One region of the Paenibacillus sp. JT31N7 genome, then DNA from elsewhere that is predicted to be linked to it. Evidence: riboswitches for the same ligand, from Rfam matches in the RefSeq annotation. Region 1 holds a riboswitch; each other region holds the start of a gene.
The links. Region 1 has a riboswitch for cobalamin ahead of AC58P5_RS13405 (ABC transporter substrate-binding protein). Riboswitches for the same ligand answer to the same signal wherever they lie in the genome.
Positions count from the first base shown of each region.

Region 1 (7,395 bases):
CAGAAAGCTGATCAGACTCCCGATGCGGATCACCGGATGCGTCGGCCACTTCGGGTCGCCGATCACTAGGTCGACGGCAATGGCCGCCAGCATCATCCATAAGATTTCTTTTAGCGAATAAAAAATCATGAGTTCCCTCTATTCAAACCGGTAAGCCCGGCTTTTCAGCTCGACCGGTATCCCGGCGGTCACCAGAAAAACCCGGCCGCAAACTTGTGCCAGCCGCTGATTCATCCGGCCGGCCAGATCTCGGTACAGACGCCCGAGGGGATACTCGGGCACAATGCCGCTCCCCACTTCGTTCGTGACGAGAACGAGCGGTCCCTCGTAAGCCTCAACCGTCCGGACAAGCTCATCCACGGCGGAATTCACCTGTTCCGCCGCATCCGGCGAAGACTCCGCCTGCAGCAGGTGATTGGAAAGCCACAGCGTCAGGCAGTCCACCAGGACGACGCCCGGGCCCCTGCTGCCGCTGCACGCTTTCAGTACGGCGGACAGCTCCACCGGCTCTTCCGCCGTAATCCAAGGGAAGCCGGACTGCTCGCGCTGCGTGCGGTGCAGAGCGATACGCTGCCGCATCTCCTCGTCCCAGATCTGGGCCGTAGCGAGATAAGTCCCGTGAGAGGCCAGCCGCGAGGACAGCTGCTCGGCAAACGAGCTTTTGCCGCTTCTGGCGCCGCCTGTCACGAGGACAGCTCCCGTTCCCGGGGTAAGATCATGTGCCAGATCCATCAGCCCCGCGACACTCCGGCGCTTTCGAAGGAAGCCATCTCGCGCATGATTTTGCCCGCCGCATCCATGAGCGTGAAGCAGAGCGCAGCCCCGGTCCCTTCTCCCAGTCTCATATCCATATGAAGCATGGGGCTGAGCCCGACCGCTTCCAGCATCCGTCCGTGGCCCTGCTCGTGTGACTGATGAGAGGCGATCATATACGGCTGGGACTCCGGAGCCAGCCGTGAAGCAACCAGCGCGGCGGCCGAAGAGATGAAACCGTCGATCACGACCGGACAAGCGTTCTTGGCCGCACCGAGTATGACTCCGGTCAGACCCGCGATTTCGAGGCCGCCGACTTTCGCCAGCACATCGAGCGCATCGTCCGCATCCGGCTTGTTGACCTCGATGGCTCTGCGGATAACTTCCTGCTTGTGCAGCCAGCGGGCATCGTCGATGCCCGTTCCGCGTCCTACCGCGTCTTCTACGGCGACGCCCCCGAGCACGCTCAGCAGCGCGGAACTGGCCGTGGTGTTGCCGATCCCCATCTCCCCGGTCGCCAGAACCCGCACCCCGCGTCCGGCCAGTCCGTCTGCGACTTCAATTCCGGCGCGGATGGCCTGGAGAGCCTCTTCCCGGGTCATGGCGGCTTCCCGGGCCATATTGGCCGTGCCATTCCGGACTTTGCGGGAGAGGAGGTCCGGATGCTCCAGGTCGGCGTTGACGCCGATATCGACGCACACGACTTCCGCTCCCGCATGCCGGGCCAGCACATTGACGGCCGCGCCGCCCTGCAGGAAGTTCATCACCATCTGGCGGGTCACTTCCTGCGGAAACGCGCTGACGCCTTCTTCGCAGACGCCGTGGTCGGCCGCCATGACGACGATGGCCTTGCGGCTCATATCGGGCGTAACTTCTCCGGCAATCCCCGCAAGCCGGCGTGCCATATCCTCCAGTTTGCCGAGGCTTCCCGGCGGTTTGGTCAGATTATCGAGATGAACGGATGCCGCATCCATCGCTTCCTGACTGAGAGGGCGAATGGCGCGGATTACATCCTGAAGTTCGTTCATGTTTGTTCCTCCTCGGTATGTAGTGTATGTCGGTATGTATGTAAACCGCCCCCTGCGGGCGGTCAGGATTCATGCGTTTTAATCTCCCCGTCGCAGCAGGATTTGAGGAATGCCGTGATCCGGATGCTCCAGGACGATCGGTTCCGTCCCGTAGACGTCCCGGATCAGCTCGCTTCTCATAATCTCCTCCGGCGTACCGATCGATACGCCTTCTCCCTCATGAACGACGAGAAGCCGTTCGCAGTAAAGAGCGGCCAGGTTCAGATCGTGAAGGACGGCGACCACCGTCAGTCCTACTTCACGCTGCCACTGCCGCACGTAGTCCATCAGCTGCATCTGGTAGCCGATGTCCAGATAAGTCGTGGGCTCGTCGAGCAGCAGGAGGCGGGGTTCCTGAGCCATCACCTTGGCCAGCGCCACGCGCTGCTTCTGGCCTCCGCTCAAGTTCTCCACTGTCCGGTCGGCCAGCGACTCCAGATCGAGCCGCCGCATAATCCGGTCGACTAGTGCGGCGGCGTCCTCCCGGTCTTCTCCGAGCCAGTTCTGGAAAGGGAACCTGCCCATTTCGACCACCTCACGGACGGTGAAACCGAGCGGAGGCAGCGCATCCTGCTGAAGCACGGCAAGCCAGCGGGCGAGCTCCTTACGGGAGTAGCCCGCGACTTCCTTCCCCTGGAGAAGAATACGGCCCTCCGTAAGAGGGTCAACGCCGGAAACAAGCCTCAGCAGGGTCGATTTCCCGCTTCCGTTGGGCCCGATAATGCCGAAAAATTCGCCGGGCTTCACCTCGAAACGGATATCTTTGAGCACGCGGGTTCCGCCGAAACTTTTGCCCGCACCCTGCACTTCGATGATCGGTTTCATCAGCTTCTCCCCCATTTTTTCTGTTTGCGCAGCAGATATGCGAAGAACGGCGCACCCAGAAACGCGGTGATGACGCCCAGAGGGATCTCCGTCGGGCTTAGAAGCGTCCGTGCCAGCGTGTCGGCCCACAAGACGTAGATGGCTCCGCCTACGGCGGAAAGCGGCACGATCAGCCGGTAATCCGGGCCGGCGATAAGACGGATCAGATGAGGCACGATCAGTCCGACAAACCCGATTACGCCGGATACGGAAACGGCGGCAGCCGTCACTAGTGTAGCGGTGATCAGAACGACTAGCTTCGTCCGCTCGACATGGATGCCCAGATGGGCGGCCTGACGTTCCCCGAGCGCCAGCAGGTTGAGTGTCCGCGCATAGCTGTAAAGCACAACGAAGGTTACGATAAAATAAGGGAGGAGAACGGTTGTATACGACCAGCCTTTCATGGCTAGGCTTCCCATCAGCCAGAAAATGATTTCGTTAACGACTTGCTTGGACATCGACACGAGAAAAGAAACCACGGAGCCGAGAAACGCTTGCATCACGACGCCGGAGAGCAGCAGCGTCTCCATACGGATTTTGCCGTCGGTCTGGGCCAGACGCAATACGATCCAGAGCGAAACGGCGCCTGTGGCAAAACCGACGACCGGTATCGTCCACGTCCCGAAAAACGTCGTTTGCAGACCGAAGTAAATGACGAACGCCGCGCCGACGCTCGTTCCGCTGCTTACCCCAAGCGTATACGGGTCCGCAAGCGGATTGCGCAGGACGCCTTGAAAAGCGGCTCCCGCTATGGAAAGGGAGGCTCCGACAAGGATGGCCAGCATCACGCGCGGCAGCCTTACCTTCATAATAATCTGCTCCGAGGATACGGGCCAGTCCGGCGTGATTCGGTCTCCGATCCAAGGCAGCTTGCTCCCCAGAATCGAAGCGATCTGACTCACCGGCAGATGGGCCGAGCCCAGCGAAAGACTCAGCACAATAGAAAGAAGAAGGAGTAAAACTCCTACTCCTCCCCAAAGTCCCCATCTAGGTTTCATTTATTTCACCAGGTCCGGATAAATGGCTTTAGCCATTTGCAGGAGTCCCTCTGTCAGACGCGGTCCCGGACGGGTCAGCGTATTCTGGTCGAGACCGATCACCTGGTTGTTTTTAACGGCATTGATTTCGTTCCACCCGCTGCGTCCGCGAATGAGTTCTTCAAGACTTTTCTTCGTTTTGTCATCCACGACGTCTTTGGCGAATAAAATAACGTCCGGATTCTGCTGGATGATTTTCTCCTCGCTGATCTGCTTCCAGCCCGTAATGTCGGAAGCGACATTGACACCGCCTGCCAGTGTGATGAGCTCATCCATGAATTCGCCCTTGCCGACTGTCCAGCCCGGTGAGAATTCGATATAGACTTTTTTCTTCTTGTCCGCCGCTACGGTTTTGACGGCATCCGTTACTTTCTGACGGTCTTCTTTCATTTTCGCGGCGACTTTTTCCGCCTGTTCCTGATGGTCGGTAATCTGGCCGTAGAGCTGAATATTTTTCATGACGTCGTCAAGTGTCTTAGGCTCCACTTTGAATACGTTGATGCCCATGGCGCGCAGCTTTTCGACCGATTCTTTTTTCATGGAAACGCCTGTAAAAACAACGTCGGCTCCCGACGCGATAACCGATTCCTGGTTAGGCTGCGTAATTCCGCCCATTTTCGGCTTATTTTTCGCTTCCGCCGGATAATCGTCAAAATCGGACACGCCGACGATCTTATCGCCCAGGCCGATCGCAAAAAGAGCTTCCGTCTCGGCCGGTGAAACCGACACGATTTTCTCGGGCGCTTTCTCGAACGTAAATTCCTTGCCAGTCGCATCGGTCACTTTCAGAGGATACTGCGTTTTCTTCGCGTTCGTTTGCGGAGCGGTGCTTGCCGCCGGAGAGGCCGAGCCCGCCGTTCCGTTATCCGTACTTTTGCTGCCGCAAGCTGCCAGACCGACGGCCAGCGTCAAAACAAGCAGCAGCAGAGCGTATTTATAACCCTTGGCTGTTCTTCGTTCGTTGTTCATGTTCTTTACTCCCTTACTGGTTTAGTTTGACTTGAGGTTGTCCCACGATGTTCGCGCATGTCAACAAAAAATCCCCTCTATCCGGAGATAGAGGGGATAACTTTCAGAATCACGAGTGAAACGGCCGTCAGTCGGACGTCCTTTCCGGTTTCGCGCGATCCTCTCCTCGAAGGATATTGTGCTGCAAACCGGCAGGCAGGTCTCCTGACTTACGGATGGTTAACCGTCTTGCCTTCCCATCCGCGTGCGGACAGTGGCATCGTAAGACGAACTCCGTATTACAGTGGCGGGACCGTGCCGGATTTGCACCGGCTTCCCTTTTCACCCTGGGCTTTGGCTCCGCTGGGAGACGCCGCTTCGGGACCTGACGGTAAACGTATGAGGTTGGGCCTTCAAGTTCATCCCCCATTATAGGCCAAGCGGCGCCGGAAAGACAAGGACTTTAGTCACCACACCGCGTGCAGCTCCCGGCACGGCCGGCACGTCACGATTTGGCGGCGATCTTCTTGAGCACCTCGAACGACTGCTCGGGATTGCGGCTGTTCACCGCCATGAAAGCGACGAGCCCTTTGCCTTCCAAGCCGTTATCCTTCATCCACTTGGAATACTGGAGCGGAATGCCGTACAGATGCGTCTCCTTCTTGGGCTCTTCGGGCGGATTCTTTTTCTTGCCGCCAGGTTCAATCGTCGCCTCGAGCACGCCCTCCGGATAGTCCTCCTGCTTGAAATGCTCTTCCAGCGGCAAAAATGCCCCTTCGGCCGCATAAATCTTAAACTGCTCTTCCGGGATGATCAGGATACCGTGATTGCCGTACCCCATTTCGACGATCATCTTCTCATTGGAAAAAAGCGGGGACGTACTCAAATAGATCGACGGCTTGTCCCCCACAAGCGCTTTCAACGAATTTTCAAGCTTAAAAGCGGCATCGACCGGTATGCCTTCACGGGCCATCATAAAGATGGAAACATCCGCTTTGGGCTGGGCCTTCCCGCACCCGGAAACCAAGACGGTGAATAATAAAAGCAGTACCGCAGCCGGAAACCAGCGTTTCTGTGTCATCGTAACCCCTCCGTTGCCTGATAGCTGTGCAAACGCTGCAAAAAAGCCGGCATTTACCGGCTCTTCTGGACTAAATTCATATATTCGTTAATCTTATGATCAAGAAGCATACTCATTTCAATTACAGACTCGGAAGTCATAGCCTCACCGGACTGGACCATCTGCTCCAGTCTGTTCCGCATAAACTGAATTTCTTCTTCCAGGTGAAAGAGGGAGGCTAATTTGACAGGTCGTTTCGATAACCAGCGTTGATCGGAAACGTCATGGCTGTACCAACCCGAGTTGTCGGCCAGACGATATTCTAAATAAGCCATACATATCCCTCCTTTACCCTAAAGATATCAGTTTTTTCCGATTCTGAAAACTATTTTTTGGGACAAGTCTTTACAAATTTTTCACAAAAGACCCAATACGGTCCAAAGCCTCGTTCAGCTGTGAAACGGAAGTCGCATAGGAGCACCGGACGAAGCCTTCTCCGCCGTTGCCGAACACCTGTCCCGGCACGGCCGCCACCTTCACTTCGGTCAGAAGGCGCTGAGCGAACTCTTCCGAGCTGAGGCCTGTCGAAGCGATGGAAGGGAACGCGTAGAACGCGCCCTGAGGCTCGTGGCAGTCGAGACCGATCTGCCGGAAGCCTTGAACCACCAGGCGCCGGCGCTGGTTGTAGGACTCGATCATCCGGTCTTTCTCCTCCAGTCCGTTGCGGAGCGCCTCAAGAGCGGCAATCTGACCCATGATCGGAGCGCACATCACCGTGTACTGATGGATCTTCAGCATAGCGGAGATCAGGTCCGGATGCCCGCACATGTAGCCGACTCTCCAGCCCGTCATGGCAAAAGCCTTTGCGAAGCCGCTGACGAGAATCGTGCGGTCCCGCATGCCGGGCAGCGATGCGAAGCTCACATGCTTGCTTCCGTACGTGAGCTCCGCATAAATTTCATCGGCGATGACGATCAGATCGTTCTCTTCCACGATCCGGGCGATCGGCTCCCAATCCTCGTACGTCATGATGCCGCCGGTCGGGTTGCTCGGATAGCTCAGAACGAGAACCTTGGATTTCGGCGACAGACTTGCGCGGAGCGCCTCGGGCTTCAGCTTGAAGCTGTCCTTCGCGAAGGTCTCGATGCCGACCGGGATTCCCCCGCCGATCGTAACGATCGGACTGTAAGCGATGTAACAGGGCTCGGGAACGAGAATTTCATCGCCCGGCGTAATCAGCGCGCGCAGCGCAAGGTCAATCGCCTCGCTGCCGCCAACGGTTACGACGACCTCGTTCGAAGGTTCGTATTTTACGGCGAAATGCGTATATAAATACTCGGCGATCGCTTCGCGAAGCTCAGGGAGGCCCGCATTCGGCGTATAGTTCGTCCGGCCTCTTTCCAGGGAATACACGCATGCCTCGCGGACATGCCAAGGCGTCACAAAATCCGGCTCCCCGACGCCCAGAGAAATAATATCCTTGCTTCCGCTTACCAAATCAAAAAAACGCCGGATGCCCGAAGGAGGAATGTCCCGGACCAGCGGTGACAAATAGCCCTGCATGGATTTCGGTTTTCGTCCGATTTCTTCCTGGTTTATCATCGTCATCGTCCTTTATGGTGAGACCAGCATCCGATGATCATCCTCACGGTCATCGAAAATGATT
Region 1 covers NZ_JCAUAT010000002.1:688,212-695,606, forward strand. Annotated here, with positions in the region: gene cbiB (adenosylcobinamide-phosphate synthase CbiB) at 1-129, opposite strand, end outside; gene cobU (bifunctional adenosylcobinamide kinase/adenosylcobinamide-phosphate guanylyltransferase) at 139-732, opposite strand; gene cobT (nicotinate-nucleotide--dimethylbenzimidazole phosphoribosyltransferase) at 732-1,781, opposite strand; gene AC58P5_RS13395 (ABC transporter ATP-binding protein) at 1,860-2,645, opposite strand; gene AC58P5_RS13400 (FecCD family ABC transporter permease) at 2,645-3,682, opposite strand; gene AC58P5_RS13405 (ABC transporter substrate-binding protein) at 3,683-4,690, opposite strand; cobalamin riboswitch at 4,868-5,073, opposite strand; gene AC58P5_RS13410 (hypothetical protein) at 5,175-5,750, opposite strand; gene AC58P5_RS13415 (aspartyl-phosphate phosphatase Spo0E family protein) at 5,804-6,064, opposite strand; gene AC58P5_RS13420 (aminotransferase class I/II-fold pyridoxal phosphate-dependent enzyme) at 6,135-7,331, opposite strand; gene AC58P5_RS13425 (Lrp/AsnC family transcriptional regulator) at 7,344-7,395, opposite strand, start outside.

Region 2 (7,395 bases), on a different contig from region 1:
TCAAGGAAGACGTGCAGTGGCTGGGCTTTGAATGGGACGGCCTCTTTTTCGCTTCCGATTACTTCGACTATATGTACGAAAAAGCGCAGTTTTTGATCCGCAAAGGAAAAGCCTACGTGTGCCAGCTTAATGCGGATCAAATCCGTGAAGGCCGCGGAACGCTTACGGAGCCGGGCAAGGAAAGCCCGTACCGGGACCGTCCGGCGGAAGAAAGCCTGGATTTGTTCGAGCGCATGCGCAAAGGCGAGTTTAAGGACGGGGAAATGGTCCTCCGGGCGAAAATCAACATGGCTTCGCCGAATATCAACCTGCGCGATCCGGTCATTTACCGTATTTCGCACGCGCATCATCACCGCACCGGGGATGCCTGGCGCATCTACCCGATGTATGCTTTCGCGCATCCGTTGGAAGATGCCTACGAAGCGGTTACCCACTCCATCTGTACCCTGGAGTTCGAGGACCAGCGTCCGCTTTACGACTGGGTCATCCAGGAGTGCGAAACGGAACATGTACCGCATCAATACGAATTCGCCAAGCTGAAGCTGACGGATACGATCATGGGCAAACGCTATCTGAAGCAGATGGTGGACGAAGGGGTTGTGGACGGTTGGGACGATCCCCGCATGCCGACGGTTTCGGGGCTGCGCCGCCGGGGCTTTACGCCGGAATCGATCCGCAATTTCTGCCGCGAAATCGGCGTGACGAAGAGCGACAGCACGGTCGATGTGAAATACCTGGATCATTTTATCCGGGAAGATTTAAAATTGAAGGCTCCGCGCACGATGGGCATTCTAAAACCGCTGAAGGTGGTTATTACGAATTATCCCGAAGGCCAGGTTGAAATGCTGGACGCGGAAATCAACTCGGAGAACCCGGAGATGGGCGTCCGCCAAATTCCGTTTTCACGGGAGATTTATATCGAGCAGGACGATTTCATGGAAAATCCGCCGAGCAAATATTTCCGTTTATTTCCCGGCAACGAAGTGCGTTTGAAGCACGCCTACTTCATCAAATGCGAAGAAGCGGTTAAGGATGAAGCGGGTAACGTGATCGAGCTCCGCTGCACCTACGATCCCGAAACGAAGAGCGGTAGCGGGTTTACCGGCCGCAAAGTGAAGGGGACGATCCACTGGGTGGAAGCGAGCCGCGCCGTGCCTGCCGAGTTCCGGCTCTACGAGCCGCTGGTCCTTCCGGAACAGGAGGAGAAGGAAGAAGGAAGTACATTCCTCGACCGGATCAATCCGAATTCTCTGGAGCTTCTGAACGGCTTTGTGGAGGAGAACATGAAGGATGCGGAGGGCAACGATAAGTTCCAGTTTTTCCGCCACGGGTACTTCAATGTAGACCCTAAAGCCTCCACGAAGGACCATCTGGTCTTCAATTTGACGGTATCGCTGAAAAGCTCTTTCGATATCAAGAAAGCTTAAGCATCGCATCGGGAAAAGAGCGCGGCCCGGGTTTTAACGGCCGCACAAACGGGCTTTGCCCGGCTCGGTTCGAGACCTAACAAAAAGCAGGTACAGGAGAAATTCCTGACCTGCTTTTTTTTGCGTCGGCGAGAACCGGCTAGCTCTTCGCGGCAGCCGCTTGAAGCCGGGCCGTGAGCAGCTCCCCGAAGGCATCGGCGCTCCTTGGCGGGCCGGAGCCTTCCCGCAGCGCACGGGGAAGGGACTGCCACAGCCGGAGAAGCAGGGGCAGTTCCAGACCGATGCGTTCGATGGTCTCCGTCTCCGCGAAAACCTGCTCGGGCGTCCCCTGCAGCAGACATGCGCCCTTGTCCATGACCAGCACTTGGTCCGCCCACGTGTAGGCCAGGTCCATGTCATGGGTCGCCATGACCACGGTGACGCCGCTCCGCCCGATGTCCGCCAGCTCATCCAGCAGCAGCCGTTCCGACGCGCGGTCGAGATACGCCGTCGGCTCGTCGAGCAGCAGCAGGCTCGGCTCCAGCACGAGAACGCCGGCCAGAGTGACGCGCTTCTTCTGCCCGAGGCTGAGGTGATGGATAGGGGTGTGGGCGAGCTGTTCCAGGCCCATTCTTTCCAATACCGCCCCGGTCCGGACGCGGATTTCCGGCTCGGGAACGCCGGCGTTCCGCAAGCCGTAGGAGACGTCCTCGTACGGCGTACCGAGAATGAGCTGCTGCTCGGGGTCCTGGAACACGAGCCCCACCTGTCTGCGAAGCTCTTGCAGATCCTTACGTTTGTAGGACACAGGAGCACCCTTCCAGCGAACGGTTCCGGATTGCGGCCGGTGAATGCCGACGGCATGCAGGAAAAACGTCGATTTGCCGGAGCCGTTATGTCCGCAAAGCGCGATGTTCCGGCCGGCCGGAATCGTTAGGCTGAGTCCGTCCAGGGCCTTTTTTCCGGTGCCGGGATAGCTGTAGACGACGCCCGCCAGTTCCATAATCGGGTTCTGATTCTGATCTGGATTCGGATTCATGCGAGTCCCCTCCATTTCAGCCAAATCTGTGCTGCCGTCAGCATAAGAATCCCCATCACGCCTTCGGCTTTGTAGCGACGCGGGACGGGGGCCGCTTCATAGGGGGCAAGTTCGATCTGTTCCGTGAAGCCGCGGGAAGTGAGCCCGTAGGTTAGGCCACGGTAACGCTGCATCGTCCGGCCGAACAGATGAACGATCAGCAGAGCGGTATCGCGCAGCCCGCCCAAGAATCCGTTCTGGCCGCCCCGGCAGCGCTGGGCGGTCCGCATACCGTGAGCCGTATCGGCGAGCAAAAAAATGAAGCGATACATAATCAGGGTCAGCTCGATCACGATCTGAGGAACGCGGATTTTTTTCATCACCTGAAGAATTTCCAGCAAGGGTGTCGTGAACAAAACAAACTGCAGACAAGCCAGACAGGCGGAAACCCGCATAAACAGTTCCGCCGTGCGGGCTAAAGATTCCCCCGTGACATAAACGGTCCACGAACCGGCCGTTCCGATGGTCCACCCCGAAGAAAGGGGGGTCCCGGTCCCCGTATTTCTTCCGAATTCGAGCAGAAGAGCCGGAAGGCCGGCGGCGAAAAACAGCAGAGATCCGCCGTAAACGAGCCAGTAAAGCTTGCCGGGAACACGCGCATAAAGCAGGGACCAAAAGGTGATCCAGCCGAACACAGCCGCTTGAACCGGCGGCGTCCCGACATAGGACAGGATAAAGAGGCAGGCGGCGAATCCGCACTTCCAGACGGGGGAGATTCCCCGGAAAGCGTTGGCATAAGAAATCGTGTCAATCCGCTTGAGCATCATGCCTTGGGTTTCGGTTTGGAGGCTTTCCCCTTATACAGGCCGATCACATACCCGATAAAACCGGCCCCGAGCGCAGCCTGCAGTGCGAAAAGCATGCTTTCGGTTTCAGCCGGAGGCTCCATCAGCGACGCGAACCAGGGCTCGTAATCCGGAGCGATTTCTTGAATCGCTTCTTCCGCGGCTCCGTCCGCTCCCCCGAACTCTCCTTGGACGAAAACGAGCGGCAGCACGGCAAGCAGGACGACCGCAACCAGAATCCACACATTCTTTTTCCACGTTTTCATGAACGGTCAGCTCCCTTCAAATTGCGCTGCAGAGCGGAAATTTCATGCGGCGTGTAGGCTTGCAGCCAGCCCAGAACCAGTACCGTCAGCAATCCTTCGCTGATGGCGAGCGGAATCTGAGTCACGGCGAAAATGCCCGCAAATTTGGCGAAAGACGCGAGCATGCCGCCCTCGGCTGCGGGAAATGCCACTGCAAGCTGCACGGAAGTGACCAGATAGGTGGTCAGATCGGCAAGCGCGGCTCCCGTAAAGACGGAGAGCTTCTGCCTGCCCGTCGATTTGATCATGAGCTTGTACACGGCATAGCCGACAAACGGTCCCGCAACAGCCATGGAGAATGCGTTGGCACCCAGTGTCGTAAGACCGCCGTGGGCCAGCAGGAGGGCTTGGAAGAGAAGGACGACGGAGCCGAGGACACTCATGGGGAGCGGTCCGAACAAGATGGCTCCGAGTCCGGTACCTGTCGGGTGGGAGCTGCTCCCCGTAACGGAGGGGATTTTCAGGGCGGACAGAACGAACGTAAAGGCGCCGGCCAGGCCCAACATAAGCTTGAGTTCCGGCGTTTCTTTTGTAATTCGGACCAGAGCGCGGACGCCCAGAATGAAGAATGGCAGGAAGACAACCCACCAGAATAAGGCCCAGAAGGGCGGCAAAAATCCCTCCATGATATGCATGGCGTAAGCCGATTCCGGCTCGTTTATCAGGAAAAAGCAGACGATTCCGGCTATAAGCAGGAAAGACGCCAGGGGTTTGCGGATATTCATCGGAAATCCTCCTTTATGATGTGGGGCCGCCTTAATTGGCGGTGATGCGGCAGAACGGGGTTTTACCCGGCTGTGCTTTCGAACGCTGATTCTTTACACCGGCGGCCAGGCTGCCGGCTCCGCAAGCTCTTTCCGATGATTCCGATCCGGCGGTTTCCGGTCCCGGGCCTCTTTTCCGCACACAAAAAAAGACATCCTTCCCTTCGCACGGGAACACGATGTCTTATGCACGCAACAAAAAAAGTTTGCGATCTCAAACACCTCCCTATTCCTCGTAGGTCGTATCAGTGCTGTCAAAACAGGCAGGTCTCCTGGCTCGGGGCGTCCATACCGGCGCCTTCCCGGAACGTCTTAGTTCCAGTGGCTTCTTGCCGGATGTGAATGAGAGTGTTTCCCCTTACAGTGGCGGGACCGCGACGGCATTTCACCGTTCTTCCCTTTTAAATTTTAGAGTGTCTCTAAAATACCTGTTTCCACAAATATGCGGTTTTCCGTGATAATACTACAGGATGTCCCAAACCTTGTCAATTGCGGAAAAGGCGTGATTTTCAAGGCAGAAAGGCTGTCGGAATCCGCTTCGCGGGCTCTCTTTTAGCTGTTTTTTGCAATCGCTGTCTTTTAATTGGGCAAAAGAAAAACGAGAGGGGTTGGCCCGCCCTCTCGCGTAAAGTATTTTTATCGAATCAAAGCCTGAATTGCAAATCCGACTTATAGAACGAAAATGCCGACTACGCCCGTTACGATTCCCGTCAGGGCAACCATACCGGCTGTGAACCAGAGAACCCGCGCAGGAAAAGCCTTGCGCACCATAATCAGGGACGGCAGGCTAACGGCGGGCAGCGTCATGATAAGCGCGGCGGCCGGGCCCGTACCCAGTCCCAGGGCCATCATCGTTTTGGCAATCGGGATTTCCGCGGCGGTCGGGATGACGAACAGGGTTCCGGCCAAAGCGAGCCCGATCAAGGCGACGAGGCTGTTGCCGATCGCGGGGTCAAGGGCCGGGAACAGCCAGGCGCGTACGGCGCCGAGAATGAACACGGCGATGAAGTAAACGGGAACCACGGTCCAGAACATCGTCCAGAGCGCTTTTAGCCAGCGGACGACAACCGGTCCGGACTGCGGCTGCATAGCCGGCGTCTTCGGAAGCTCGCCGGTCACTACCTCGTCCTTCTTGACGAGGCGCTCCGCCCAGTACGAGACGCCGAACACGAGCACGATCCCTGCGGCTATTCTCAGGACGGCGAATTTCCAGCCGAGCACGAAGCCCATGAAAATGATCGTTGCCGGGTTCAGTACCGGGTTGCCGATCCAGAAGGCGAGAGCCGACCCGATGGAGCCCGACTGCTTGCGCATGCCGACCGCTACCGGAGCGGCGCAGCAGGAGCACATCATGCCGGGCATGGCGCTAAGGCCGCCGGCTACCGTGCTGCCGAAGGTGCGCTTGCCGAATACCCGCTTCAGCCAGTCCTGCGGGATCAGCACCTGAAGCAGAGAGCCGAGGACGATGCCGAGAATCGCGGCTTTCCAGACGGCTTTGAAATAGACGACGGAGTAGTCCCAAGCCGCGGCCAGCGAAGGCTCGGCGGTGCCGGCGAGAATCGACTTCCCGATGTCATGCTTGGCGGCCGCGGTAAGAGCTTTGTGGAAGTATGGCTCCCACTTTACGTAAAACAATCCGCCTATGAGAATGGCGATAAATAAAAAAGGCTTCCAGTAAGCAGTCCGCTGTCTGCTTTTGGTGGAAGCCGGAATTGGAGTTGTATTCACGTGATGTCCCACCTTTCTAAATCCACTTGCAACTATACCATAGTCACTGGGGAAAAAGAATGGCTTTCTTCTGTCAGTAATATGTAAAGATTATACGATAAATCGAGAAATCAGGTAGCCTTTATGTAAGAAATTTATAAAATGAAATTCGAAATCAAGTTTTAAAAGTATATTGATAGTTACCTATATAAGTGAAAGGGTTTCTGGCCAGAACCCTTAACTTTATTTTGAAGGTGGTAATTTTATATGCCAAGTATTAGCGGAAGATCTTTTATCATTGACCCAGGACATGGTGGACGTCATGATGGAGCAACCTATGGTTCTAGAAAAGAAAAGGATGTCACATTGCGGTTCAGTAATATTCTTAAAAACAAACTGCTGGCCAAAGGATGCACTGTTTATATGACACGTACCAGTGATACTGATTTTGGAGGAGAGACACTGGATTCCGACGTAAATAAACGTGTACAGTACATTAATCAGAACTTCCCCGGCGTTAATGGATAAATAAGTATTCACGTTAACGCCCGATTTGGAACCTATGGTCCATACTATCAAAAAGGTACTGTATCCTCGAAAGCTTTTGCGGAGGCTATTGCGAAACGATATGGTACTCCTGCACACGAAGGCGACTTTGCAGTTATTCGCGACACAAATCGGGCTGGTCAAAAAACACTTATCGAGCTTGCCAATATTGACGAATCGTGGTTGGATGATGCAAAGGCTTTGGACAACACCGCGAATTTCATTGTATTGGGCCTTGAAGATTACACTGGCTACTAAAAAAAGGTAGGGTGGGGGATACCCCTGCCCTACCTTTTTTATTTTAATGTACTTGCAACATACTTACTAAGTCTTTCTTTAATTTGATTAATCCCCTGCTCAGTAATTTTTAAAGAAGCTTTCGCTTCAGTTCCAGGTACGTAATAAGTTTTGTGGATAAGAGGAATTAATTTCTGTATTTCTGTTTCCAATATTTTATAGTCTTCTTTACTTCTGTCAGTAAGTTTTCCGTCATTTGCTTTATAGCTCTTTTCCATATTTTCAGCTAGTGACAGCATATTTGCAGCTATAGGCTTTAGCACCTCGTGTTCGACCGCTTGATCTATTATATCTGAGTAGGCCTCAATTTTTACTAATTTTTGTCTTAAGCTGGCTATATTATCAGGGGAAAAGCTCTCCATTTTAATGGAAGCTATCTCATCATAGCTATTAAGAACAACTGATAACGAATGACCTACAATGCTTTCCATGCCTAAATTTTTATTTTTCTGTTGGCTATAGATTAATGAAGCAGCGATGAGCAAAAGTACAACAGTAACAGATATC
Region 2 covers NZ_JCAUAT010000004.1:340,807-348,201, forward strand. Annotated here, with positions in the region: gene AC58P5_RS20175 (glutamine--tRNA ligase/YqeY domain fusion protein) at 1-1,427, shown strand, start outside; gene AC58P5_RS20180 (energy-coupling factor ABC transporter ATP-binding protein) at 1,567-2,445, opposite strand; gene cbiQ (cobalt ECF transporter T component CbiQ) at 2,442-3,251, opposite strand; gene AC58P5_RS20190 (energy-coupling factor ABC transporter substrate-binding protein) at 3,248-3,535, opposite strand; gene AC58P5_RS20195 (energy-coupling factor ABC transporter permease) at 3,532-4,299, opposite strand; cobalamin riboswitch at 4,584-4,785, opposite strand; gene AC58P5_RS20200 (permease) at 5,008-6,066, opposite strand; gene AC58P5_RS20205 (N-acetylmuramoyl-L-alanine amidase family protein) at 6,313-6,573, shown strand; gene AC58P5_RS20210 (hypothetical protein) at 6,888-7,395, opposite strand, start outside.
Region 2: it holds a riboswitch for cobalamin, as region 1 does, so the genes downstream of both, AC58P5_RS20195 (energy-coupling factor ABC transporter permease) here and AC58P5_RS13405 (ABC transporter substrate-binding protein) in region 1, are expected to answer to the same signal.

Region 3 (7,395 bases), on a different contig from region 1:
CAAGGCTGCGGCCCAGCTCGAAATCGGCCGATGCGTGAATGACCCGCTGGACAACCGGGTACTGCTCCTCGGTAAAGTCGTGAGAACCCAGCTCCTCCGTAATCATTTCAAAACTTTTCGCTTCTATTTCCTGCGGCTGAACCGTCAGCGGTTTAAATTCGGTACGAAAGTCCATTAGGTAGATACCTCCTGCAAAAGATCGGCGGCCGCTTTCAGCACGCCCTCATAATCGGAAAAATGAATGCCGTATTCCAGGCCCGGACGGCCGATCACGATCGTCTCGATCCCCATCTCCAGAGCCGCTTCGAGCTTCTCGTCCACCGCGCCGACTTTTCCGCTTTCTTTGGTAATCATCAGCGTCACGCCGTAATGCGCATAAAGCGCTTTGTTAAGCTCCTTGGAAAAAGGCCCCTGCATCGCCACGATATTGCGCTGCTCGATCCCCAGCTCCTCGCACTTCTCCATATTGTCGAGACGCGGGAGCATGCGGGCGACGAGCCTCACGTCCGGCAGCCCGCCAAGACGCCGGGCGAAAATATGCAGCGTCTTGCTGCCCGTCGTCAGCATGACAACGCCGCCGCGCACGGCCGCCAGCTCGGCGGCGTGCGCGTAATCGTCCGCAAACACGATGCCGGGCCGGACCAACAGGTCCGACCCTTCACGTTCGTAGCGGACGTACGGCACAGCCGCCGCTTTCGACGCCGCCATGGCGTTGCGCGAAGCTTCCTCGGCGAAGGGATGGCTCGCGTCTACGACGAGCGAGACCTCTTCGCGCCGGATGAGCGCCGCCAGGGCTTCGGCGTCGAGGCGTCCGACGGCGGCGGCGAGGCCGGCGTCGGTCAGGCTCTTGGCGGCGCTGTCGGTGACGACCGTCGCCAGCACGCGGTGCCCGGCCTGCGCCAGCAGCACCCCGAGCTCGCGGGCGTCGCTCGTCCCGGCCAGGAGGAGGATCATCGTCCGCCCTCCCTGGTGGTCGTGCCTGCGGCTACAGGGCCCGCCGCAGGGGACGCTGCCGCAGACTGCGCCGCTTCGACGCCTGTGGCATCGTCGGCCTCGCCTGCGGCACGGCAGCCGTCCGCGTGGCCGTCTTCGCGATCGTGCGCATGACTGTGCTCGTGGTTATGCGCCTGCCGCTCATGGTCGTGATTATGGCTATGGTCATGCTCATGACTGTGCGCATGTTGCTCATGGCTGTGGTCATGATCGTGCGCATGTCCTTGAACGTGTTCGTTTTCGTGTTCATGTCCGTGATCGTGCTCATGGTCATGGTGGTGATGGTGGTCATGATGGTGATCATGATCATGGTCGTGATGATGGTGATGATCGATATGTTTCATCGCTTCCAAACGGAAGGAACACATATCGCAGTTCATTTTTACCTCGTCCTGAAGCGCCTCGCCCGCGCGATCGCGGAGGATGCCGCCGAGAATCGGATCAAGGCCGAAATAATCGGTCATCTCGAACGTACAATCGGGATAGCGCAGGGAGAAGTCAAGCAGCATGCCTTCCATCCGTTTGATCAGAATCCCCGTAAAAAGAAAATACGGAAGCACGATGACTTTCTTCGCGCCCAATCTCAGGCAGCGTTCGATGCCGTTTTCCAGAAGCGGCGCCGTTACGCCGATAAATGCCGTTTCCACCCAGGGAATCTGAAGCTTTTCCCAGAGCAGGCGGGAAATTTTGAACAGCTCGCTGTTCGCATCGGGATCGCTGCTTCCGCGTCCGACAACCAGCACGGCGGTATCCCCCGGCGTTTCCTCACGGAACCGGTCCGCCCCGCCCAATCTTGCCGTCATGATGTCCACTACACCCTCATGTACGCCGATAGGCCGTCCGTAAATGAACTGCACGCCCGGGTAACGCTCTTTCGCTTCGTCAATGGCACCCGGAATATGAATTTTGGCATGACCGGCGGAAAATAAAATGATCGGCACCACGGCAATCCGTGTGGCTCCTCGGTTGACGCAAGTCTGTATCCCTTGCGGAATGGTCGGTTTTTCAAGCTCCAGAAAACAGGTTTCGATAATGGCCTGCTCCATCGTTTCGGCGAGCCGGCTTACAAACGCCCGGACCTCGCTGTTCCCTTCCGCGTCACGGCTTCCGTGACCTACAAACAGTACCGCATCCATCGGTTCTGCCTCCTTTTTTGTATACCTGTATTTGAATGAAGCCTCTTATTACGGGATCGTTAATCTCCGCACAAAGCGTTTTCGATTTGAAAAGCGGGGACTTCCCGGTGCCGGTAGCCCTCCAGCTCTTTTACGCGGGCAAAAAACTTGTGGAACCGTTCGTTCGGGTGCCCTTCGTTCTGATACTTGGCGACGATCCGCTCTATGGTCTCGACCAGCTTGTCCGGCTCGATGCCTTCCGCAACGGGCTGCGCCGCGTGGGCATTGCGGCCGACGGTTTTCCCTCCGAGGAACAAATCAAACTTCTCCCGGCGGTACACGATGCCGATATCTTCCTTCACCGCGCCGTAACAGGCCATTCCGCAGCCGTTGAAACCGATTTTCATCTCTTTGGGTACGGCCGCCCCGCCCAGAAGACCGTGAAGCTCCTCCGCATACGGCACGGCGTCGCCCTTATCCATATTGCAGAAGTCGCAGGCTTTGATCTGGACCACATCGCCGACCGGAGCCAGCAGAAGCCCTTCGCCGCGAAGCCGCTTCGTTACGGAATCGGGATCATCGGTCCGCAGCTTGACGAGCAGCTGATGATGGGGCGTATATTCCATCGTTCCTTTATCGCCGACGGCATCCGCGAGGACCATCAGCTGTTTGGCTGTGAGGTTTTTGTTCGCAAGTCCGGGGCTGACGGCGAACTCGAGAATAGCCTGCTGGCGGAAAAACCCGCTTGGGGAATCGGAGGAAGAAGCCCCGCCGCGCTCGCCCGTCACGAGACGGAGCGCTTCTTCCGCAAGCTCAAAAGCGGTCGGAGCCGGAGTCCCGACGGAAGCCGCAGGTGCGGCAGGCGGACGGACGGCGACCGCAACCGCCGAATCTCCGTACTCCCCGGCCTTCGAAGCCACCGGCGTATCGTACGCGGACCTTGTCCCGGCCGATTGAATACGGACCGGCAAATCTTCACGGTCGTAGTCGTCGGTAGTGCCGGTTCCCTCGGCTTCCGGGCTGTATTCGCCGTAACCGTCGTCCCCGTATTCGTCATCGTCGAAGAAGGACGGCAGGACGGTGCCGCCGGCTTCCCGCTCTTCCGCGGACCGCAAAGCGGCACCGGACTGTTCCGTCAGGGCCGATGCAGTTTCCGTGCCGGTTTCGTCTTCCTGCTCCAGAGCCCACGGCTCGGCCTCACGCCGCAGACGCTCGTGAGGACGCAGGGGCTGGATATCGCTGTCCAGCGTGTATTTACGCTGATAGCCCCTCGGCGTAATCATGAGCCCCTCATAGTTGCGGGTGGCGGAGTTGCCGATGATCACCGTGGTGAGCATACCGATGTCATGCTCCAGCATCTGGGCAAGCGTCGTCAGCACGACGTGCTCCCTGTCGCGGTAGGCGCTTTTGACGATACCCACCGGAGTATCCGGAGAGCGGTGTTTCAGCAAAATCTGCTGCGTCTCCACAATCTGCCGGGTTCGCCTCCCGCTCCGCGGATTGTACAGCGCGATGACGAAATCGGCGGATGCGGCCGCCTCGACTCTGCGCCGGATGAGATCCCACGGCGTCAGGTGATCGCTGAGGCTGATGGTGCACGCGTCGTGCATCACGGGCGCTCCCAGCAGCGAAGCGCATGAGTTGATCGCCGAGATGCCGGGTACGATTTCGACTTCCACGCCATTGCTCGGCTTCCAGCCTTTCTCGATCAGCACCTCGTAAACGAGACCCGCCATGCCGTATACGCCCGCATCGCCGCTCGATATAACGGCCACCTTGTGCCCCGCCTCCGCTTGTCTGACGGCTTCCTGCGCGCGGCTTACTTCCTCGGTCATCCCCGTACGCACGACCTGTTTGCCGTCGATCAGGCTGCGGATCAGATCCACGTAAGTGTTATAGCCAATAATGACTTCGCTTTCCGAAATCGCCTCGCGTGCGCGTTTTGTAATATGGGCTTCGTCTCCGGGGCCAAATCCGATGATAAGCAGTTTACCGGCCATTCCCATTCCTCCTCTTCCCTGTAAAGAAAGCTGCAGCGTTCCGCTGTGCAGCCGTTATCGTGCGGTCCGGCCTTCATGCGTCGTACAGGCGGACCTTGTATATGCACGGCGGTGCCCTTGCAGGCGTACCTGCCGTTTGCCCTCTCCATCTCGTGCGGACAATAAAAAAAGCATTTCTATCCTCCTCGGATAGAAATGCTTCGAACTTTCGAGCCATTAAGCGGGAATATCCCGCATATGCTTCCAACCCGCACAGTCCGCCGGTCACGGGCAGTCTTGTACGCCCACGTCCGGCAAGCCGCCGTTGGCAGCAGATTCAGCCGTTCTCAACACCTCCCTAAATCCTCGTAGGTTATCTAGTGTTATTCAAACAGGCAGGTCTCCTGGCTCAGAGCTTTCTTCGGCGCCTTCCCGGAAAATCCAGTGACGTTAATGCCGAAAAAAATTTTCCCCTGCGATTGCAGGGGGCTCCTTACAGTGGCGGGTCCGCGTCGGTCTTTCACCGAACTTCCCGTTTTAAGCCGAACCCTGTTCTTAAGGACTGTCTGATCCGTTCGAATGGGCTCCGCACCTGTTTTTACCATATTCGATTGTGTTCTGTTCATCATAACATCCGGTCAAAGAACTTGTCTATGCCGATAAAACGCTCCCCTTACCCGAGCAGATAAACCCTGGCTTCATAGGGCCTCAATTTGAGGACGCGGGTATCTTCACCGGAGACGGGATCGTAATTCGAAATGAGAAGCTCCGCGTCTTCCCCCTCTCCCAGCTCATCCGGCCATGTAAACTCCGGCGTTCCGTCGAAAAAGTTCAGAACCGCCAGCAGCTTCTCCCCGTCCAGCGTCCGTGTATACGCATAAATTTCCGTGTCCAGCGGAAGCAGCAGCTTGTACTCGCCGTAAACGACAACGGGGTGCTTTTTGCGAAGCGCGATCAGGTTCCGGTAATAGTGGTAGATGGAATGGGGATCGGCTGCCGCTGCCGCCGCGTTAATCTCTTGGTAATTCCGGTTGACCTTGATCCACGGCTCCCCTGTCGTAAATCCGGCGTTCGCCGTATCGTCCCACTGCATGGGGGTGCGGGCATTGTCCCGGCTTTTTTTCCAGATGGCTTTCATGATTTCGTCCTGGGGCTTGCCGAGCAGCTCCGCCTGCTTATAGTAATTGATCGTTTCCACATCGCGGTAATCGCCGATCAGATCGAACGCGACATTGGTCATGCCGATTTCTTCTCCTTGAAAAATATACGGGGTCCCCTCCAGCGTCAGGAGAAACGTGGCCAGCATTTTGGCGGATTCCACCCGGTACCGGCCGTCATCTCCGAACCTCGAAACGGGACGGGGCTGATCGTGATTGCCGAGATAATTGGCGTTCCAGCCTTTATCGTGAAGGACCGTCTGCCAGCGGCTCATCACTTTTTTCAGCTCCGGCAGAGTCCATGGCTTCGACTCCCATTTGCCCGTACCGGCGGAAGCCGCATCCAGATTCATATGCTCGAACTGGAAAACCATGTTCAGCTCATGGCGCTCGTCCCCCACGTAATCCAGCGCCTGCTCCGGACCCAGTCCGGATGTTTCGCCTACCGTCATGATGTCATAATCGAACAGCACCCGGTCATGAAGCTTTTGCAGCAGCGTATGTACCTTTTCCAGATTGGAAAAAAGCTGATAAGCCTGCACAACGGGCAAGTGCTTGGGATTATCGGCATCCGGCAGCCCCTGCGCTTTTACGATATGAGCGATGGCATCGAAGCGAAAACCGTCGACTCCCTTGCCGAGCCACCAATGCACCATCCGGAACAGCTCGTCGACCATCGCCTCGTTCTCCCAGTTGAGGTCGGGCTGATGCTTCGAATACAGATGCATGTAATACTCGTCCGTCTCCGGGTCGTGCTCCCAGACGCTTCCGCTGAAATAAGACTCCCAGTTGTTCGGAAAAAGCCCCTTTGCCCCCTTTCTCCAGATGTAATAGTCGCGTTTGGGATTATCCCGGGAAGAGCGCGCTTCTTTAAACCAGGCATGCTGGTCGGAGGTATGGTTCAGCACAAGATCCATCATGATTTTCAGCCCGCGCTTGCGCGCTTCCAGAAGCAGCTCGTCGAAATCCTCCATCGTGCCGTACTGCGGATCAATCGCGTAGTAATCGCTGATATCATAGCCGTTGTCCGCACCCGGCGAACGGTAGACGGGACACAGCCAGATGACGTTGACGCCCAGCTCCGCAAGATAATCCAGCTTGGAAATGATCCCGCGAAGGTCTCCTCGGCCGTCTCCGTCCGAGTCCTTGAAGCTGGACGGATAAATTTGATACACGACACTTTCTTTCCACCATGTTTTGTTCAATTAAGTTCTCTCCTCTCTGTCAGCCTCTTCCTCCTTGGAACGACGGATATTTCGTCATCCCTCCGTCCGCGAACAGCGTAATGCCGGTAACATAGCTGGACTCCGACGATGCCAGCCAGGCGGCTACGGCCGCAATCTCTTCCGGTTTGCCGATATATCCCATCGGAATAAGGGCTTCCACGCCGGCGCGCGCCTGCTCGTCGGCGAATTTCGTTTCGTTGATGGGCGTGTCGATAGCCCCCGGCCCGATATTGTTGACCCGGATTCCTTTGGGCGCAAACTCCAGCGCCAGCGTTTCGGTCATCATTTTGACGCCGCCTTTGCTCGCCGCATAATGGACGAAATGCGGCCACGGTATCATTTCATGCACACTTGAAAGGTTGATAACGACCCCTCTGATTTCATGCTTCAGCATATAGGAGATAGCTTCGCGGCTGCCGAGAAACGCACCGGTCAGGTTCACATCCAGCACTTTGCGCCAATCGGCGGCGGACAGCTCTTGAGAAGGAACTTCATTCTCGATTCCGGCGTTATTGATCATCACATCCAGTGATCCGAAGTGCTCGTGGGCGGTTTCGACCAGCTTCTTCACGTCCTCTTCTTTCGTCACGTCTCCACGGAGCGCCAGCGCTCTGCCGCCCGAGGCTTCCACTTCTTCGATCAAGGCGGGAATGCTTTCTTCATGGGTCAAGTAATTGATCAGGACATTCGCTTTCTCTTGACCGAAACGGACGGCGGCCGCTCTTCCTATCCCCGTGGACGCTCCCGTGATAGCAACCGTTTTTCCTTCCAGATCCTTATACATGGCGGTACCTCCTTGATTTTGGAATGCGGGCCTCAAAGAAGACCTCCACCTTACTTACACGTTTCGGAAGGAAAAAACGCATAAAAAAAAGAACAAACCCCGGCTGCAAGCCGCCTGAAGTTTGTTCATCTACGCTTACGG
Region 3 covers NZ_JCAUAT010000001.1:2,149,005-2,156,399, forward strand. Annotated here, with positions in the region: gene AC58P5_RS09745 (precorrin-8X methylmutase) at 1-175, opposite strand, end outside; gene cobK (precorrin-6A reductase) at 175-954, opposite strand; gene AC58P5_RS09755 (sirohydrochlorin chelatase) at 951-2,129, opposite strand; gene cobJ (precorrin-3B C(17)-methyltransferase) at 2,189-4,108, opposite strand; cobalamin riboswitch at 4,465-4,655, opposite strand; gene AC58P5_RS09765 (glycoside hydrolase family 13 protein) at 4,761-6,449, opposite strand; gene AC58P5_RS09770 (glucose-1-dehydrogenase) at 6,469-7,254, opposite strand.
Region 3: it holds a riboswitch for cobalamin, as region 1 does, so the genes downstream of both, cobJ (precorrin-3B C(17)-methyltransferase) here and AC58P5_RS13405 (ABC transporter substrate-binding protein) in region 1, are expected to answer to the same signal.

Region 4 (7,395 bases), on a different contig from region 1:
CGCCAAATAATGCGGCATACTGCCCGTTTTGACGAGATAAACGATATAAAACGAAAACCCGCATAGAATCGCCGCCCTGATAAAATAATGGAAGGCGTAAACGCGCCTGTCTTCCACCCGGTCCACCTCCCGAATTCAAATCCTTATTTGAAAAATAGGTGCTCGACCATAACAGAACCGGCAAACACGGTCACCGTTATTACTGCGGCAAGCAGCAGGACAAACTTCGTTTTGAAAACGGATAGAAGCATCAGCGTGCTTTTAAAATCGAGCATGGGACCGAAAACGAGAAACGTGAGCAGAGAACCTTTGGAAAACGTCTGGAGAAAGGAAGAAGCGACAAATGCGTCCGAGGTGGAACAGAGCGACAAAATATAGGCAAATCCCATCATAAACAGATGGGGAAGCACCTCCCCCTCCCCCAGCGCCGACAAATCGCCTCTCGGCACAAACGCCTGAATAACGGCCGTGATTAGAGAGCCGAAAATAAGATATTTCCCCATATCGAAAAATTCCCCGCCCGCGTGACCCATCATCGTAACGAATTTACCGCCCCCCTGCACGTGCGTGCAGTCTTGTCCGTTTCCGGCGTACAGCGATTTCAGGCTGTGTTTCAGAGGATTTTTGTTTATAAACGCGTAGACGAACAAGCCGATAAATGCGCCCGCTCCCAGGGCCAGCCCCATCCGGGCGTACAGCATTTCGGGATTCATCCGGAAGGCCGTGTACGTAGCCGCATAGACAACCGGATTGACGATAGGGCCTACCAGAATGACGACTACCCCTATGTAGAGCGGCATTCCCTTGTTGATCAGCCGCCGGACGACCGGAATCATACCGCACTCGCAAATCGGAAACAGAATGCCGAGCAGGCAGGCGAACACGAGTCCGAGAAAAGGGTTCCGGGGGATCGCTTTACGGATCCACGTCTCCGGGATATAGACCTGCATGAACGAGGAAAGCACCACACCCAGCATAATAAAAGGAACCGCTTCGAGCACGATGCCGATGAACATCGTCTTGAACAGCCGGATGACCGAGGGGTCCGGCAAAACCGCATTTCCTGTCCGTAAGGCTTGCCAGGCCAGTACAGCCAGGAAACTTCCCGCTGCGATAACCATCAGGTTTCTTTTCCTCATCCTTCTGCTTGTTCCGTCGAAATGCACGATCTCCCCTCCTTTTTGCAGCAGTCACTTTATTTTAATCGTAATTATTACGTTTTTCAACAAAAAAGACTTCTCCCTCAAACGATTCCCGTTATTCATCCCTATGCGAGTCTGTCCGAATCTATGACAAGCCCTTCCCTTGTCCGGTCGTGAAGACAAAAAAATCCCGGCACGCGAAATCGCGTTACCGGGCAAATGCTTCAGCGGGGTCTGATTTAAACCTGCACCAACCGCTTCACTTCCGTGGGCAGGTCGGCAGGTTCCAACCGTTTTTCCGGCTTCCAGTAAAGGAGTGCCGCTTTGAAATGGTGCGGGTAAATCAGCTTGCCGTCTTCTTCACGTACATAAGCGTATAACAGGTCAACCGCCTTCTTGCGGTCATACTCCTTGTCCAAAACCGCGCTCAGGTTGTCTTTCAGCAGCTCTTCCTCCGTATCGTAGGCGTATGTTTTGTGCAGGTTGACGATTTTACAGTTCGCATCGATTCCCAGCTCGTAAAGCAGATTGTGCAAATGGATGTAATCTCTGCGTTGAAACTTGATCCTGCAGCCCAACTGCTCCTGGATGTCTTTGTAATGCGGTCTTTCGGGACCGCTAACCATGCCCGCGATTCCAAGACGCTTCGCCGTGTTGTTGATATGCAGAAGCGCGCGATCGATCTCCTGCATCCGATAGTAACAATTGACGCCGAATACCACGTCGGCTCGCTCCACCTCGGGAAGTTCTTCCCACTTGGCATGCACGAAGTTTACATGATTCCAGCCCTTCCGCTCCGCTGCGGCTTTCAGGAAAGCAAGCACGCTCTCGGAGCTGTCGACGCAGGTGAGGGAACCCGCTTTCTCGGCCGCTTCGAATGTATAGTTTCCCCAGCCGGGACCGATTTCCAGCACATCCTCGCCGGGATCGATAAAAGAAATCAGCTCCTTGCGCAGGTCGGCGACCCAGGAATCCACCCCGGATTGTTCCTTCTTTTTCATAAAAGCGTTCCAGAACCCTTCTTCCTTGACGTCATCCGTCATCCGTACGGGAAGATTTCCGTCCCAGTCCTTCATGCCCTCCTGCCAGAGGGTTTTATAATTCGTATTTAATTTAACTCCGTAATACATCCGTTTTCCTCCCCGGCCCGTTTGAACATTTTTTGTTACGAGCTGCCTATTTTCTTATGCGTAATTAGTACGGTTAAAATGCGGCGGACTTTATTTTGCCTGTATGGCCGGAGGCGTAAATACATCCGAAACAAATAAAAACATCCCGCCGGAGGCAGGATGTTCGGGTTCATCGCATGAATACGCCCGGATTCCTTCTTTTAGCAGATGAAAGCAGAAGGACCCTGACGATTAGGGAGAACATTCGCATCAACGCCATCCTATATCCGCGTAGGAATGAAGTTACCGGTAAACAGGCAGGTCTCCTGACTCGGGAATCCTATGCGCGCCTTCCCGGATTAACCAGTGACGTGATGCGCTTCGGCCGGGGGATTCTCCCCTTTCCCCTTACAGTGGCGGGTCCGTATCGGAATTGCACCGAACTTCCCTTTTAATCCGTTCCCTCTCCCCAGAGAAAGAACCGGAACCTGTTTGATAAAGAATGTTTGATATTCACTTGTCTTAAGAAAAGCATCTATGCCACACAACTTCACGGTTAATAGTAGTCCAAATCCGGCGTTTTGGCAAATGACCGGAGCAAACGGGCAAGCATGTGTACCGGTAAGGCGGGCCCGCCAAACTTCGAACTATAGTGGAGCCGCGACGGGTTATGACTCCGCTATTCCCCTTCCATAATCAGGTTTATTTGATTAATAAACTCTTTTGCTCGTTCAAGCTGTTTATAAGCAAATTCCAAATCCCCGTTGCCTGAAAGTGCGAAATCCAAGTTACCTAAAGTGGACATAAGTATGCGTGCGGTAACAGCAAATCCAAAAGCTTGCTTATCGGCCTGATTATTTATCTGACTCCAGATATATTGAAAGGTTGGCTCCTGAATTCCGTTGAATAAGGCAAGATTGCCTACAAATGAAGCCAAATCCCAGTATGCGGGCATCCAGGATAAATCTTCAAAGTCCGACCAGACCCAGCCTTCAGGACTCGGTAATAAGTTTCTTGAATGGGCATCTCCGTGAGACGGTATTAGCAAGCTTGTTTCGAGACGCATCTGTTTATCAATCGCGAAGAACACATTTAGCAGATCTTGTATACGCTGATCCGGAAGCTTCATTAATCTAAAAGCCGATTGACATGTCCGCTCCCAAACACCAAGCAGAGGAATCTCGCCGGTAAAATCTTTCAGTGCCAGTGAAAGTCTATTAACCAGTTCAACTGCTTCGCTTGGCGAAGGGCATTGCAGTTCTGTGGGGGGAACATACTTCCAAAACGTCATCCATGTGCCGCCAATATCGTATGGTCCTGCATCCGTACGATCAGTTGGCAATAGCACTGGCACACCCTTGGAATGGAGATGACGGGCTGCCCTTAATTCACGGTCAAGTACCTTATACGCATAATCTGCATCATCTTTTGAAAGCACAGTGGCTATTCGGGCCACAATCGGATACGGGGCCAAATGAACGATCAGGTTCCCGCCATTACCAAGCTCGAGAGGGGTAATGTCCTTTAATCCGGCTTTTTCTGCTATTAAAACCGTTTTTGAAATAAAGTGGCTATTATTCGGCACTCCGAGGGCTCCTTAATTAAGGTTAAAAATATTTTAGCATCGTTCTCGTATCCCAGATAGGTATTAAATATTTAACAATCAACTATTCCCCATTAACTCTTCTGTTAACTTGATCTTCCGTCTGGAGGTACTGACAACTTGCGAATTTCCGCTCTTCGACATAGGCTGTCATAACCCACCGCGAACGGAGTCTGAGAAGATGAGCCTGTCAAAGGTCCCCAAGCATCTCGCCTGGCACGAAACCTTGGAGCTTCACGAGCTTGTGAGCCTTCAAACCGGACAACTGATCGCTTTTAAGCAAAAATTGCCGACGCTTACGGACGAAGGGCTTCGAACGCTGTTCAGAGAGGCGATACAAACCTTGGAGCAGAACCTGAAAGAACTGCTTGCGTACTATCCCGAAACGCTTGTCGCCTCCAGGACTAAAAAGCCCGAGCTGCCCGTCCTGGAAACGGGTCAACTTCTCGGTTTTGCTAAAACCGCTGTCCGAAGCTACGCCTGCGCCCTTACGGAAACGGCGACTCCCCGCCTCCGGGCAACCTTTGTGAAGCATCTGCTGAGAGCGGTCGAATTTCACGCCAAAGTATTCAACCGGATGTATGCGGACGGCTCTTATCCCGCTTACGAGCTGAAGGAACTGCTGGAAAGCGACGCGGCAAACGCTCTGGCTGCCCTCTCCCTCGAATAACGCAAAAAAGACCGTCAAGGAACGGTACGACTGTTCCTTGACGGCTCTTCGGCGGTCGTGCGACGGCTTCCGCCTTCGCACGACCCTTATTGAAACCGGTAGGTCCATAACCGCTCGCGGCCGAACCGGTTCTGCACCTCTTCATCGTTCGCGGATTTGCCGCTCAACTGTCCGTTCAGCTGGAACTGGGAGCTGTGGGCAAGTATCGAGCCCAGCTTCTGTCCCAGATACGGTCTGACATCGTTCACGATATCCGCTTTGCCGAGCACCTCTTCGCATCCTTTGGAAAAAGCGATGCAGTGAACGACCGGTCTCTCTTCAAGGGGCATTCTTTGAACCGCATCAATCACGGCCGTACCCGTTGCGTCATGGTCCGGATGCACGCTGTAGCCCGGGTAGAACGTAATCACCAGCGAAGGATTCAGCTCCTCGATGAGTCCGCGGATTTTGCCGACGAGCAGTTCGCGGTCTTCGAATTCAATCGTTTTATCGTGAAAGCCCAGCATGCGCAGATCCTGTATTCCGATTGACCGGCACGATTCCTCAAGCTCGGCTTTGCGGATTTCAGGCAGCGTTACGCGGTTGGCCGTAAGGGGATTTCCCATGTTGCGTCCCATCTCTCCCAGAGTCAAGCATGCGTAAGTCACCGGGGTTCCCTGCCGTATATGGCCTGCAAGCGTACCGGATACGCTGAACGCTTCGTCATCGGGATGCGGCAGGACGACCAGTATGTGTCGTTCCATCTCCATCTACCTTCTCTCTTTGTAAGTTAAAAAGGGGCGCGGCTCAGCTGCAGCGAAACGACGAGCTTGCCGTCCTTATCATGCCCCGACAGTATCAGTCTCTCCGTCTCCGTTTCGTCCCAGTGGGTAAGACCCTCGGAATAAACCCAGCCCTCTTCCATTTTAAGCCCTACCCTGTAGGGACCGTTTCCGGCAATGGAACCCTGCAGATAACGGATCTTGGAATTGCGGATAAACGTCGAGGCCGTATGCTTGGACTGATCCAGATGGGAAGCGTAAGCCCCGTTCGTCATTTCCAGATGAATGTACAGGTCTTGGCCTTTTAGCAGATCAAGAACCTGCTGAACCGCTGCCTGATTAATAAACTGCATGAAGATTCCTCCAGTAATATACTGACGTATTCACCTAAACTATTGTACGCGGCTAATCTATTGTAGGTTTAAATGTAGCTAATTATAAAACATTATGCGCGACTTCACAAATCGCCCCCGGTGCGGATAGACCCGGTAATTCGGCCTTTACAAAGAAAAAACCCGCTTCACGGCGGGTTTTCATGGTTTCTATCATTCTTTTATCCGGGCGGACCACTCGGCAAGCAGACGTTTAAGCTCACCCGAAAGGACCGGTTTGCTGATATAATCGTTCATCCCGGATGCCAGGCACTGCTCTTTGTCTTCCTCTCTGGCAAACGCGGTTACGGCAATAATGACGGGAGATACCGGGTTCTCCCCATATTTCTCGCGAATGAGACGAGTCGCCTCGAACCCGTCCATAACGGGCATCTGCACGTCCATAAAAATGATATCGTACGCACCCTCACCTGCAGCCTGTACGGCCTCCGCACCGCTGTTCACGACATCCGCGGAGAACCCCAGCTTGCCGGTTAACGTATGAAGCAGCATCCGGTTCATCGGATGATCGTCCGCAATGAGCACCCGCAAAGGCACAGGCTGCGCCTCCGGAAGAGACGGAACCGGGGCGGCTGACGCCTCGGGGATGCCGGGATCGGGGTCTGAAGTCTCCGCACTGCCCAAACCGGAGTACAAGGTAAAGAAAAAGGTGGAGCCGGCGCCCTCTTCGCTCTCGACGCCGATTTCGCCTCCCATCAGCTCGACCAGCTTCCTGCTGATCGACAAGCCAAGCCCCGTACCGCCATATTTGCGGTTAATGGCGGGATGGAGCTGGGAGAACGATTGAAACAGCCGGTGGATTTTGCCGGCGGGAATTCCGATCCCCGTATCGCGGATTTTAAACTCCAGCAGCACCGACCGGGAATCGGGAGAAGGCGTCATTTCCACCGTTACCGATACGCTGCCCTTCTCGGTGAATTTGATCGCGTTGCTGATCAGGTTGATCAGCACTTGCCGGATTCGCACCTCGTCCCCTATCACGTACCGGGGCACCCCGGCCGTGATATCGTGCGAAAGCTCCAGGTTTTTCTCCTCCGCCTTAACCCGGAAAAGCTCCATAACGCCCGCCAGCATTTCCCTTAAATCGACTGCGTCCAGGTTCAATTCCATTTTGCCGGCTTCGATCCGGGAGAAATCCAGAATTTCATTTAAAATATGCAGCAGGGCATCGCTGCTCTCCCGGATAATATCCGCGTAGCTGCGCTGCTCTTCGTCCAGCATCGTTTCCTGAAGCAGGCCGGTCATGCCGATAATCCCGTTCATCGGCGTGCGCAGCTCATGGGACATAATGGCCAGAAACTCCGACTTTGCCCGGTCGGCCTGTTCGGCGGATTCTTTGGCCCGGATAATTTCCTTCTCGTTCGTCACATCGCGGAATACGACCACGACGCCTTTTCGCTCTCCCTTATCGAACAGAGGCGTAACTTGATAAGACGCCAGGAAGCTCGTTCCGTCCTTCCGCCAGAATATGCCTTCGCTCGGAGATACCGATACACCGTCCCGTACCGCATGTTCGATCGGCGAGTCTCCGGGAAGATACTGATTGCCGTCCGGGCAAGCCTGTTCAACGGTTTGGAGATGCCGGTTCCCGATCAGTTCTTTGGGGTTAAATCCGAGCACGGATGCGCCGGCGGGATTGATAAACATTCCCTGTCCCTGCAAATCCAACCCGAAAATTCCTTCGGAAACGGAATTGAGAATCAGCGCGTGCTCATAGC
Region 4 covers NZ_JCAUAT010000001.1:889,091-896,485, forward strand. Annotated here, with positions in the region: gene AC58P5_RS03730 (TIGR03943 family putative permease subunit) at 1-117, opposite strand, end outside; gene AC58P5_RS03735 (permease) at 144-1,166, opposite strand; gene AC58P5_RS03740 (class I SAM-dependent methyltransferase) at 1,382-2,272, opposite strand; cobalamin riboswitch at 2,551-2,758, opposite strand; gene AC58P5_RS03745 (phosphotransferase) at 2,931-3,836, opposite strand; gene AC58P5_RS03750 (spore coat protein) at 4,036-4,524, shown strand; gene bshB2 (bacillithiol biosynthesis deacetylase BshB2) at 4,611-5,267, opposite strand; gene AC58P5_RS03760 (YojF family protein) at 5,294-5,638, opposite strand; gene AC58P5_RS03765 (PAS domain S-box protein) at 5,831-7,395, opposite strand, start outside.
Region 4: it holds a riboswitch for cobalamin, as region 1 does, so the genes downstream of both, AC58P5_RS03740 (class I SAM-dependent methyltransferase) here and AC58P5_RS13405 (ABC transporter substrate-binding protein) in region 1, are expected to answer to the same signal.